One region of the Gudongella ferriphila genome, then DNA from elsewhere that is predicted to be linked to it. Evidence: riboswitches for the same ligand, from Rfam matches in the RefSeq annotation. Region 1 holds a riboswitch; each other region holds the start of a gene.
What was found. A riboswitch is a leader RNA that binds a small molecule or an ion and turns the genes downstream of it on or off. The one in region 1 is predicted to bind molybdenum cofactor.

Region 1 (4,369 bases):
ATGGCCTTGGCATACTTTTCATGGTGTCCTAGAATTCTGAGTATTTCATAGCCTGCCTGAGAGTGCCTCTTGATGATTATCATCTCTTCATTGGTCAAAGGATCCCTCTTGTTCAATATCTCCTGGGAAACGATAATCTTTCCGATGTCGTGAAGCTCAACAGCCTTCCTGAAATCCTCAGCCTCTTCCTTCGACTTCCCAGTCTCCCTGTACAGGCTGGCTGCCATCTGGCTGGTTTCTTCATTGTGCTGCTTTTCATCCTCAAATTTTTTCCTGTTCTCCTCCAGGAAATCCAGAATGATTTTCTTCTTCACATCCTTGTTGTTCAAGTGTTTGTTTTCATACATATAGGAGTCCGCATACCTTAGATTGTCATCAATTGCTTCCCCTTCACTTGTCTTTGTTGAGAATCCAACAGCAAGTGAAAGCCTGAGTGATTCAACCCTGTGATCATGACCATTCCTTTGGATCCGCTCCTTGATCTCCCTGGCTTCCTCTGCCGAGGTCTTGGGAAGGAGGATTAGGAACTCATCCCCGCCTGTTCTGGCAATGATGTCATCGGCTCTGAAGGTCTCCCTAAGGAGATTTGCAGCCTCCCTGATGATGCGGTCTCCCATTTCATGTCCAAAAATATCATTGGTCAGCTTCAGGTTGTTCATGTCAACTATCATGACTGTGAAGGGAAGATTCCTTACGGTATCCAATCGCTTGATGGCATCCTCTACATATCTTCTGTTGTAGAGTCCGGTCAGTTCGTCATGGAAGCTAAGGTATTCAATCTTTTTCTGCTTCCTGACTGATTCGGTAATATCCCTAAAGACTATAACATATCCCTTGGTCTCTCCACTTTGGAGTCTTACGGTGGCAATGCTGTTATTGAGGATCACTTCCTCCCCGGACTTGGTGATCATAAGACCCCGCCTATGATTCCCGTTTCCGGTCTGTCGAGCCACCATAAGGATATCCTCAGGTTTTCTGGTCTCTGGATGATGCAATAGAAATACATCCTTCAGCAGCTTTCCCTGTGCTTCCTTGAAGGCCCATCCGGTCATTTCCTCAGCTGCCGGGTTGAGTACTGTAATCCTGCCTTCTACATCGGTTGATATGATTCCATCCTCAACTGACAGTAGGGTTGACTGGAATATCTCCTTTTCCAGGAACAGCTCCTGCTCAGCCTTTTTCTGGGCAGTGATGTCAGCCATGCTCCCTAGCATCCTTACGGGCTTTCCGTTCTCGTCCCTAAGGAGCGTTCCCCTGTCCCTGATCCAGATGGTCCTTCCATCAGGAAGGGTCATGCGATGTTCACTGTATAGGTTTTCCTGACCACTTATGGCCCTGGCTATGTTATCTCTTAGCTTCTCCTCATCCTCCGGATGGACCTGAGCCACAAACTGGTCTATTTTGTGATAGTCCGTATCGTAGGGAACTCCCATGATTTCACACCACTTCTTGTTGTGCCTTACTACTCCCTCTTCAAAGTGCCAGTCCCACAAGCCCTCACCAGCTACATCAAGTGTTATGCTCATGGTTTTTTCCCTCTCCTTGAGCTTTAGCTCCATGTGCTTCTTTTCAGTGATGTCATCAAGAACTATTGCAAGATATGCTTCCCTAGGCCGATATACAGACAGGTTCCACCATCTTCCAAGCTCTTCTACATGGTATTCAAATTGCCTTGACTCACCTGTTTCAAGAACCTGGTCTATTTGTCCCGTGTCCACCCTGTTGCTTATGGATACAAGTTGGAAAAGGGATTTGCTTAGAATTTCATCCTTGGGCATTGATGACATGACCTCAAAGGTATTGTTTGCATCCACAATTTCATAGTCCTGAAAATCCTCATATCCCCTGTTGGTTGCTTTTACAAGAAGAAAGCCTTGATTCATTTCATCTATAAGGGTTCTCTTTTCCTTTTCATTTTCCTCGGCAGCATTTTTAAGCCTTTGCTGCTCCCTGATGAACTGCTGGATGTACCTTACACCCAGAAACTGGATTATAAGAAACACAACCGCCAATACAATGATATACCTTAGGTAAATGTTTTTCCTAAACTCTATCAATGGTCCCAGAACCTCATCCTCAGACAAGCTTATGGCTACTGTCTTTCCCATAGAGTCACTGTGGATGTAGGAGGTCACCCTTCCATCCTCTCTGGTAACGGAATCCTCATACTGAGCAATGAGAAACTCAATTTTGTAGCCGTCTGCTTCCATCTCTCTAATAATCGGACTGATATCCGTCAAGACCACATCAAATCCAAGTATATCCTCACCATCCATTATTGGCGACTGGACCACAACAACCCCATGGGAGAAGTGGTTCAGCACAACCTCCGTCTCATCCCAGTTTATATAGTTCTTGATGTTTTTGTCAGGGCCAACCACATGGACAATGCGCCCATCCACTGTGACCCTTCCGGCAGTCCTTGACCTGTCAAAGGCTGCAATGCCCTCCTCATATCTTGGCACTGTGTATTCCCTTAGCTCCTCAAAGTCCATATCTCCATTGAGGTAATTCCTTATGGCGTTTTTTATGTTGGTCCTGCTTGATAGTGACCTGGTACTGTTGCTTATGTTTATCAGCCTTTCGTTCAGTACCTGGTACTTGTTGTATGTTGTCAGCTGAAAGTCCCTTAAAACTCCCTCTTCAAGGCTAGAGGATATGGGTTCGTTTATTCCAATATATATGGACAGGAAGACCACAGCGACTATTATTAAGATTAACATTCTAATTCTCTTATGGATCTGCTTCAAGTCTTCCCCTCCCCTTTTCTAATTGATAATGTAATGATTGCAAATTGTGTATAATTGTCTGATAATAAGTAAAAATACAAATTTTCATACCTTACAATTTTATCATATATTTATCAATTAGTCATTATGAATATTATTTTGTCAATCATCAGGACTGTTGTCTTTGTCCTTAAAGGATGAAGCAGCATATGCGCTTTACCGTAATATTGTATTGAAATTATGTTCACAATCTGTTACTATTAAGTTGAAAAGATTCATATGGACTCCGATTCTGTCTTTCCCACATCATGATTGACGCAAATCGGAAACTCAGAACACTGGGCCAGAAAAGAGATTTTCTGACCTGCCATGCTTGCAAAGGGGTTGTTCACTTACGGTGGATAGCCCCTTTATTGTGTTTTTGATAATTTGAAGGAGGGATTTAAATGAGTACACTGACGGGAAAAATCCTTAGGATCAACTTAAGTGACAGAAGTACGGAAACTGTACAAATCAATGAGGAATGGAAGGATCTCTATGTAGGCGGCGAGGGCTATGCGGCAAGGATTCTTTTCGACCATCTTGAGCCTGGCATGGACCCAATGGATGAAAGGAACATGCTTGTTTTTACCACAGGTCCCTTGACCGGAACTAAGGCACCCTCGGCCGGCAGACTTTGCATCGGCTACAAGTCTCCCCTTACAGGTACCATCGGCATGACAAATGTTGGCGGGCACCTTGCACCAATGATAAAGAGGGCAGGCTATGATGTAATCATAATCACTGGCAGGAGTGAAACCCCGGTATATGTCTACATCAAGGACGAAGGGGTTCATTTCAAGGACGCCGCTGCTCTTTGGGGCAAGAATACTGAGGAAACCGAGGATGCAATCCGCCAGGAGCTTGGGGAGTCCAAGGTGAGGATTGCAGAGATCGGTCCGGCAGGTGAAAGGCTTTCCCTTATATCCTCAATAATGATCGACAAGCACAGGGCGGCTGGCCGTGGAGGTCCTGGAGCCATAATGGGGGGTAAAAACCTTAAGGCCCTGGCAGTATACGGGACCGGAAAGCTTGAGGTGGACAACCCTGACATGATGGACCAATTCTCCAAGAGGGCTCGGGAGGAGCTTGACGCAGAAGCCTTTGTACGGGAGGAGCTCAAGCCCTTTGGCACCCCTTCCTTTACTGATTCCATAAATGCCCTTGGTCTTCTGCCCACCAAGAACTGGCAGCTGACAACCTTTGATTCCGCCATGGACAAGATTGGTCACAAGGCATACCACGATACCCTGAACGTAAAGGCATGGGCCTGCTTTGGATGCCCCATCGCCTGCGGCAGACACACTGAAATCATGGAGGGACAATACAAGGGCGAAACCGGAGGAGGCCCAGAGTACGAGACAGTTGGCGCCTTCGGCTCCAAGTGCTTTGTTGATGATCTTAATGCAATAACAAAGGCCGGCTATATATGCAACCGCATGGGCCTTGATACCATATCCACCGGGCAGACCATAGCCTCTGCAATGGAATGGTTTGAGAAGGGTTTGATTGACCTGGAGACCACAGGTGGAATCGACCTGTCCTTTGGAAATGCCGAGTCAATGGTTAAAATGACAGAGATGATCGCAAACAGGGAAGGC
Region 2 (4,369 bases), on a different contig from region 1:
CATATCTTCAGTCTTGGTGGATGTTCTATACAGGGAGATTCCCGAATAGAACAACAAAGCGCCAAGTGCTCCAAATGGTATGATCAATTCCAGATGCGGTGTGGCAAAAAGTACTGCCACCACCAAAAGTACTACTCCGGATATTAAATTGGACCCACCGGTTCTTGCCCCAAACCTGTATTGTGCCACAAGGCCCCCTGCGCCGTGGCACATTGGAAATCCCCCAAAAGGAGCAGAGAGGAGGCACATTGCACTCATGCTAAGAAGCAACTGCTTTTCCTTAACCTTCCTGTCAAGGAGGTCTGTTATGAGCAGAGCCGTTGCAAGAACAGCATTTCCAATGGTTAGGGCAATCTGTGGAAGTGTTCCTTTCACAATCCCATTAATCATTGAACCAGCATCCGGTATCATAAGTTCAGGCATGGTCATCATTGATATTTCAGGTGCACCAAAGCGAAAAATCCCAACCGTTATCCCCAGTGCAAATACAATAAGGGCTGAAATATCCAGTCTAGTTGATTTAGCATAGAATATTACTATGAGCATAGAGATCACACCCATAATGGGGTCACCCCAAATCATCTTGATTGCCTGCCAACCAAGGGTTAATGCCAGACCAAACTGTATGCCTCTGATCAGGCGAGTAGGCATTATTCTCTTTATCCAGCCCATCAGGCCAGTTGAGGCAATTAAAAGAAGGATTATTCCCATTCCTATACCCGCGCCTGCTATTTCAGCCGAAGACAGTCCCTCTGCTATTGCAACCACACCTATTGCCTTCATGGGCTCCACAGGCATTGGCATTTTATAGTACAGCCCTGTCCCAAAATATGCAAGTGCAAAAAAGAAAAGCATCCTGGACAGGTCCATATCAGTGGCTACCGATACACCTACCACAATGGGTAACAATGTCCCAAAATCCCCCAGAGCCCCTGCAATCTCATCCAATGTAAACCTAAAATCCTTCTCTCTCATTTTCTTCACTCCTGACTGGTCATATTAGGTTAAATAAATTGTTTGCCTTAGAGTTTTCCTGAATGTATTTTATCAAAAATTCACAGGGTTGAATACCCGTTATGTTTATGGGTATATAACGTACAAAATCTAAGGAGGGATTCTATGAATTTAAGCGCTAAGAACCAATTTAAAGGAACCATTACCAATATCACTGAAGGAGTTGTGACTGGTATTGTAACTGTAGATATCGGTGGAGGAAACATTGTAACATCCTCCATAACCATGGACTCCATCAAATCCCTTGACCTAAAGGTGGGCAAGGAAGTTGTTGCCTTGGTGAAGGCTTCAAATGTAATGATAGGATTAAATGATTAGGAAGCTACCATTCTAATTTCGCCAATCGAGAATATGAGAGAGACCTTGGACTTGATTTTGATGCCAAGGTCTTTTTTAGTCAATCAAATTAAAGTATGGGTGCTTCCCTTCATCTTCTGAAAATCCTCCTATTATACCTCTGCCTTCTGAACCACTCATCCAATTTATAAACTTCTTAGCCTCTGTGTACTTGATCGCTTCTTCCGGGCGCCTTCTAACGGCTATGGCAGAGAATATGTTATCAAGCTTTGGATCAAGACCATCCTTGTTCCCTGCATAGACCTTTAACTCATTACTATATGCTGAAAGCTTGTAGCTTGTTGAATCCACAAGGGTATATGCTGATTCCTCATATGCTCTTCCAAGGCAATCCATATTGCTGGCAATGCTGCCGCCGATGGTTATATTTCTTTTTTCCGGAGGAATTTCTGCGCTATTCCAAATTTCAAGCTCCTTCTCATGGGTTCCTGAACTGTCCCCTCGGCTTATGAAGACGGATTTTGTCAATGCAATCTGTCGGAAAAACACCTCTACTCCGGCTTCCTCTTTTAAATACTTTAACCCCGCGGGATCAGATTCCGGTCCAACCAGATAGTACCTGTTTGCCATGATTTTTCTTCTATAAACCCCAAAGCTTTGAGACATGAAATCATCTTCCTCCATGGGGCTATGAACAAATACCAAGTCAACACCTCCTGATCTTGCAATTTGAAGGGCCTTGCCACTACCAACGGCAATATGCCTGACAAGTGTCCCCGTCTTTAGGAAATATTCCTTTTCCAGTGCATCCATAAGCCCTGTTTCTATGGGTTCCATTGTACTTGCCATCAAGAGGTACCTGAAGTAATTACCGTCCTCGGCATTCTGATCTTTTCCTTGGTCATCAACCTTATTTTTTATAAGTGCGGTCAGTTGGCTGTCAACAGAATCTCTGATGGCATGATAATGCTCAAGCATATCCATCCCTTCTTCGGTCAGGGTAGCCCCTCCACCTTCGGCACCTCCAACCTTCTTGTCCAGGAGCTTTATCCCTAGAAAATCTTCAGTATCGTTTATAAGTCCCCATGCATAACGATAGGATATCTTCATATCTGTGGCAGCCTTTGAGATGGAACCCTCCCTCTCAATGTTCTCAAGCAATAGGAAAAGCTTATCCGTTGAAATCTGTTTCTTGTTCTTGAGCTGTATGTATAGCTGAAATCCATCCAGTTGGTCGCTGTCCATTTAACTCACCCCTTATGAATCCTTTTATTTGATTCTATGCCATTTAGTCACTAAAATCAATAGCACGCCCATGAGTTTTAATCTCATGCAAATTTATGAAAATAACCACCATTCGTTATGCTTTGATTGACATATCGGTTTGTATTAATTATAATTACAAGTAATTAAACGAGTATTTGCATGCTCCGAGTCCTTGTTTCTAAAGCAATACCATGCCATGAATCAAAGACCGGCAGGGTAATATGGGAAACCGTATTGCCTCCCATTGCGGAAAGGAGAGTGTTTGGCATTGTAGATCAATATTGCCTTCATTTGACACAACTCCTTTTATTATACTCAGGAGTTTTTTTATCGGAGGTGATAATCCAGAAATTTGAGCCATTCATCCTTTTCAAGATCACAAAAACAAGCTAAAATTAAGGAGATGATCATGTGAAATTCAACAAATTAAACCTATTGATTTTACTTATTCTACTTACATTGCCTTTGGTTACAGCCTGCAGCAATGGATCAGAACCAGCTCCGGCTGAGGAGCCTGCACCAGTTGAAGAACCTGAGGCTGCTGACGAATACGAAGAGCTCACAAACACTGAGCTTATACTGGCTACCACAACAAGTACGGAAAACAGCGGATTGCTGGATTTCATCCTGCCAATCTTCAATGAGATGTTTGGTATTGAGACCAAGGTTGTAGCAGTTGGGACAGGCGCAGCCCTCCAGATGGGCGTTGACGGGGAGGCGGATGTGATCCTTGCCCATGCAAAGGCCAATGAGGAAGAACTTGTAGCCAATGGAGATACTCTAGAAAGATTTGATGTTATGTATAATGACTTCATTATAGTTGGACCTCCATCGGATCCAGCAGGTCTTTCAGAGAACGCACCAGCTGATGTAAATGCCGGCTATGCATTGATAGCTGAGAATCAAGCTCCCTTTGTATCAAGAGGAGACAATTCAGGAACCCATATAATGGAGCTTTCATTATGGGAGTCCTCAGGTGTTGGAGCGCCTTCAGAAGATTGGTATGTTGAGGCTGGTCAGGGAATGGGTGATGTTATCCTGATGGCCAGTGAAATGGAAGCATACACAATGACTGACAGGGCAACCTACCTTGCAATGAAGGATGATGTGGAGCTTGATATCGTACTGGAAGGTGACGAGACTCTTTTCAACCAATACGGAGTCATGGCTGTAAATCCTGACAAGGGAGATCATATAAACTATCCAGCAGCAGAAAGATTCGTAGACTGGATATTGGCACCAGAAACTCAGGAATTAATAGCAGAGTTTGGTGTTGAGGAATACGGTGAGCCGCTTTTCTTCCCAAACGCTAAATGATTATGATTTTGACACATAGCAAAGCAATTTAACTTTACGATATGGATGCTGCCCCTTTCGGGGCAGTATTAAGGAGTTTTTTATGGATAACTTTGTAAGTGGATTTAAGGATGCATTTCAGCTAATAATCACTCTGGACCCTGAATTCTTTGAAATAGTAAGACTGTCAATGGTTGTGTCCCTTACAGCCACCTTACTTGCTGCAATCTTCGCGATACCATTTGGCACGTGGCTGGGAATAAAGGAATTTCCAGGAAAAAGAATTCTGGTAAGGATAATCTATACCCTAATGAGCATGCCGCCTGTAGTAATAGGATTGGTTCTTTTTCTGCTGTTCCTTAGAAATGGACCATTGGGAGAATTCAGGTTAAACTTCACTGCAACGGCAATGATTATAGCCCAATTTGTTCTTGTAACACCAATCATAACAGGCGTGGTATTCAATGGAACCAAGGAGAGGGGTCCTGATATTCAA
Region 3 (4,369 bases), on a different contig from region 1:
AGATGTATCGGTGCCAGGTGACACTCGTCCCTTCTCAGTGAAAGTATCCCCCCCATGCTTCCCACATGGGATGAGGCTAGCTTCATCATGTCCGCAATCACATCCATTGCAATGTCATGACTACCAATTGAAAGAAGCTTGTCCCTGATGGATGAGATCGGCTTTAAGAGCTCGACTGTTATCCTGTCTCCTGCTTCGTATCCCTCCACATTCCTGGGTATGATACCAATTCCATCAGCCTTGACAAGACTCATGCTGACTCCTGCCCCTCCTGAAAGAGGAGTTGCAACAAGCTTATCCTTCACCATACCAAGAGTTACTCGTACCATTTCCTTGTTCTTTAATGAAGAAACCATCCTTCTGCTTAGTGTGGCTTCAGTGGTATCGTAAATCTCACCCTGATCCCCTTGAAACTTAAGTATCAATGGCTTGGCAAAGACATCAAACACCATGAATGCCGAAACCGGATACCCTGGTATCCCCATTACCGGCTTACCCTTGATTATTCCAAGGATCGTAGGTTTTCCAGGCTTCATTGCAACCCCATGAACCACAACCTTTCCAAGATCCTGAATTAGGTTAACGGTAAAATCCTTTGTTCCAGCTGCCGAGCCTGCATTAATGATGACCATATCATTTTCTTCCACAGCATCTAAGAGAAGCTGTTTAAGCTTTTCGTAGTCATCCTCCATGGGTGGATACCTTCTTGGGATTCCACCCAATGATTCCACTAGTCCTTTGAAAACATGTGAATTGGAGTCAATTATGGTCCCTTCCCTTACCTGGGATATGTTCTCCACGATTTCAGATCCGGTTGGTATTATTCCAATTCTCGGACTCTTATAGATACCTATCTTCTCAATCCCACCTGAAATGAGAGCCCCGATATCCATAGGACGTATCCTGTGCCTTGAGGGAAGTATCATCTCCGTTGCCACAATATCCTCTCCGATCTGCCTCACATGCTGATAGGGATAGGCCGGCCTTAGTATCTGAACCTTCCCCTCATCCTGCTGTAGGACATCCTCTATCATGATCACGGCATCATAGGGCTCGTTTATGGGATTGCCGGTATTGACATATTTAAAATCAGACCCTTCCATAAGAGTCAAGGGATTGCTTTCATTGGCACCCTCTGTCCCCTTTGAGGTAACCGCTATTCCATCCATTGCCGATGCGTTGTATGCAGGTGAGGATACCTTGGCATAAACAGCTTCCCAGGTTATCCTTCCAAGGGAATCATGGACTGGAACCTCTTCCATCTCCCCCTTGATTGAGAGCTCATCCAGGTAGGTGTCCATGGCCTTGTCAACAGCTACATTGTCTATATAAGTATTTCTTTCCATATTCACACCTCCCTGTGCTAAAACAGATATACCTCTCTCGTCTCGCCCTTGTTTATCCCTTCCTCGTGTTCAGCTATTACAATGTACCCGTCGGAGCTGGAAAGGAGGGTTATCATTCCTGACTTGCCAAAGCTTGGTGTGGCAAACATCTTTCCATCCTCTCTTTTCAACCTCACCATGTGGTAGGTCTCCTTTCCAGGGGATGATGGGAAGTTGTGTGTTGTTATTGCCTCAACCCTTCTAGCATCATAGGGAGCTTTCAGAAGACCCTGAATATAGGGCTGCACGATTGCCTTGAACACTACAATTGATGATACGGGGTGTCCAGGAAGACCCACAATAAGCTTGCCCTTCCCATCTCCAATGATTGTAGGTTTTCCAGGTTTTATGGAGATCCCATGTGCAAGAACCCCCTTTCCCTTAAGGTCTGTTATGACCTTATGGGTGTAGTCTCTGGTCCCCACTGAACTGCCACCTGAAAGAAGCACAACATCCGCATGCTGGAGAGCTCTTCTCACACCCTCAAGCAGAAGGTTATAGTTGTCCTTCACTATTTCACGTCCTGCCACCTCTCCCCCTATTTCCCTTATCATTGCAGAAAGTGCATAGGAGTTGATATCCCTTATTTTACCTATCTTGAGTTCTTCATCCAGATCTATTACCTCATCCCCTGTGGAGAGTATGTATACCTTGGGCTTTTTTATCACTCTGACATGACTAATCCCCAGGCTTGCCAACACTCCAATCTCATTGGGTCCGATCCTTCTACCTGCCTGGAGGGCCACTTCTCCTTTTTTTATGTCCTCGCCCCTAAAAACCATATTCTCTCCCTTGCTTATGGGTTTGAAGAGAAGCACGGTTTCCTCATCCATCTTTTCAGTATTCTCAATCATTATCATTCCAGTTGCGCCCTCTGGCATCATGCCCCCTGTGGGCACATACACGGCTTGACCGCTCCCTACTTGATGTTTTGGGGTCTCACCCATAAGGACCTCTCCAAGTACCTCCAGAATGCTTGGTATTGATTCTGTGGCACCATGGCTATCCTCAACAAGGACTGCATAGCCATCGACAGTTGACCTGTCGAATTCAGGCACATTTATCTCTGAAACAATATCATCAGAGAGCACCCTGCCCTGAGACTCCAGCAGGCTTACAAGTTCAGATTCCAACTGGTATTGCCCAAATTCATCTTTTATGAGTTCCCTGGCATCATCTACTGACACCACCTTAAAGAATTCCATGTAATTCCACCTTTCATGTGCGAAAAAAAAACAACCTGAAAGGAAGGTTGTCAAATAAACATCTTCCTTTCCAAACGGGAGGCTTCAGGATTTCTCCTTTACCCAACGGCATTGCTTCATGGCATCTGCTTTAGAAATCAATGCTCGGAAAATTTGTATATATATTCATTTTTACTCCCCTTGCAAATCCCACAAGGGTTATATTAAGCTCTCTTGCCAGCTCCACCGCCAAAGATGTTGGTGCAGACCTTGATATTACAACAGGAACTCCCCGTCTTGCTATCTTAATAAGCATTTCTGAGGAAATCCTTCCGGTGGTAAGGACCAGCTTATCCTCAAAGCTCTGGTTGTTGATATGTCCCCACCCAAGAATCTTGTCCAATGCGTTGTGTCTTCCAATGTCATCCCTGTGTACAAGAAGATTATCCCTGCTGCAGAGAGCGCAGCTGTGAACTCCTCCTGTTTCATTGAAAAGCTCACTGTGCCTATTGAATTCTCTCATTAATTGTACCACAGTTTCAGGTCTAATTCCCACAATTTTCTTTATTTTCCTACTTTTTGATGAATCCAAAACATTGTAGAAGGAGGAGCCCTTTCCACAGCCTGAGGTTATTGTTCTCTTGCCTCGCAGCCTGTCTCGCAAGGGCTTTTCTCTCACATCTGCCGCTATGTGGATGGTTCCCCTTTCCCTATCAAGATCCATATTGGATACCTCCTGGAAGGAGTCAATAAATCCCTCTGAAATTAGAAATCCAACCGCCAGCTCCCGGAGGTTCTCCGGAGTGCACAGCAAAGTGACTATCTCCTGGCCGTTCATATATAAGGTAAAGGGATACTCCCTTATGACCTTGTCCATAACAGTATCCCTGTGATTACCCTTGATTCTTATTATTTCAACATCTATCTTGTTTTCCATATCATGCACCATTGCCTTCATTCCTTTGCAGATATTCCTGTACATCCTCTCTTGTGTTGAGGTTGTAGAACATGTTCCAATCAGGACTGAACCTTCTTGCTTCCTTCTCAGGAACATACTCAACAGAATGTTCATCCAGCATTCTATGAATTGCCCTTCCACCTGAAGTCAAAAATCTTTCAATATGACCTGATAGGTCCTTTCTATAGAATGCATTAAAGGGTTCAATCCATTCCCCAAGTCTTGTGACGCAAGCCAAAGGATTAGAATTGGCAATTCTGTTCTTCATATACCTTACATATTCCAAATCAATTGAAGGCATGTCGCAGGCAACAACATAGGAATACCTGGAGGAAGCCATCAAAAGCCCCGCATGTATCCCCCCCAGCGGACCTTTACCCTCAATCACATCTCCGGTAATGATATCAGCCAGACCGATATAGTACTCAGGCTTGTTGGTTACTATGACTATCTCCTGAAATTCCTCGCGAAGCTTCTGAATAAGTGTCTCCACAAGGCTTCTTTCCTGGAATCTTATCAGCTGCTTGTCAAAGCCCATCCTTGTGCTTTTTCCACCTGCAAGTATTATGGCACTACCAAATTTTTTCATATCTAGTCCTCTTTTCTGGCACACTCCGAATCTCTGCCCGTCAGGATTTCAAGTCCATGGTCCACACTGTCAAGGCAAAACTCCAGGGATTCCCTGACAGCCTTGGGACTTCCAGGTAGGTTTATTATGAGAGTATTACCCCTGATTCCGGCAGTTGCACGGGAAAGCATAGCCCTTGGGGTGATCTTTAGGCTGAAGTATCTTATGGCTTCTGTGATTCCAGGTGCCATCCTTTCACATACCTGGATAGTGG

Region 2: linked by a shared signal. The riboswitch ahead of ACKVDP_RS02530 (ABC transporter substrate-binding protein) and the one ahead of ACKVDP_RS04310 (aldehyde ferredoxin oxidoreductase family protein) in region 1 are both predicted to bind molybdenum cofactor.
Region 3: linked by a shared signal. The riboswitch ahead of ACKVDP_RS02455 (molybdopterin molybdotransferase MoeA) and the one ahead of ACKVDP_RS04310 (aldehyde ferredoxin oxidoreductase family protein) in region 1 are both predicted to bind molybdenum cofactor.

Annotation. Positions count from the first base shown of each region.
Region 1 covers NZ_JBJXRK010000004.1:25,404-29,772, forward strand. The annotation lists gene ACKVDP_RS04305 (HD domain-containing phosphohydrolase) at 1-2,750, opposite strand, end outside; molybdenum cofactor riboswitch at 3,002-3,129, shown strand; gene ACKVDP_RS04310 (aldehyde ferredoxin oxidoreductase family protein) at 3,176-4,369, shown strand, end outside.
Region 2 covers NZ_JBJXRK010000002.1:43,938-48,306, forward strand. The annotation lists gene ACKVDP_RS02515 (putative sulfate/molybdate transporter) at 1-975, opposite strand, end outside; gene ACKVDP_RS02520 (TOBE domain-containing protein) at 1,120-1,332, shown strand; gene ACKVDP_RS02525 (substrate-binding domain-containing protein) at 1,408-2,556, opposite strand; molybdenum cofactor riboswitch at 2,728-2,850, shown strand; gene ACKVDP_RS02530 (ABC transporter substrate-binding protein) at 2,989-3,894, shown strand; gene ACKVDP_RS02535 (ABC transporter permease) at 3,977-4,369, shown strand, end outside.
Region 3 covers NZ_JBJXRK010000002.1:30,858-35,226, forward strand. The annotation lists gene ACKVDP_RS02450 (molybdopterin biosynthesis protein) at 1-1,346, opposite strand, end outside; gene ACKVDP_RS02455 (molybdopterin molybdotransferase MoeA) at 1,364-2,590, opposite strand; molybdenum cofactor riboswitch at 2,638-2,752, opposite strand; gene fdhD (formate dehydrogenase accessory sulfurtransferase FdhD) at 2,721-3,506, opposite strand; gene mobA (molybdenum cofactor guanylyltransferase) at 3,508-4,116, opposite strand; gene ACKVDP_RS02470 (MogA/MoaB family molybdenum cofactor biosynthesis protein) at 4,119-4,369, opposite strand, start outside.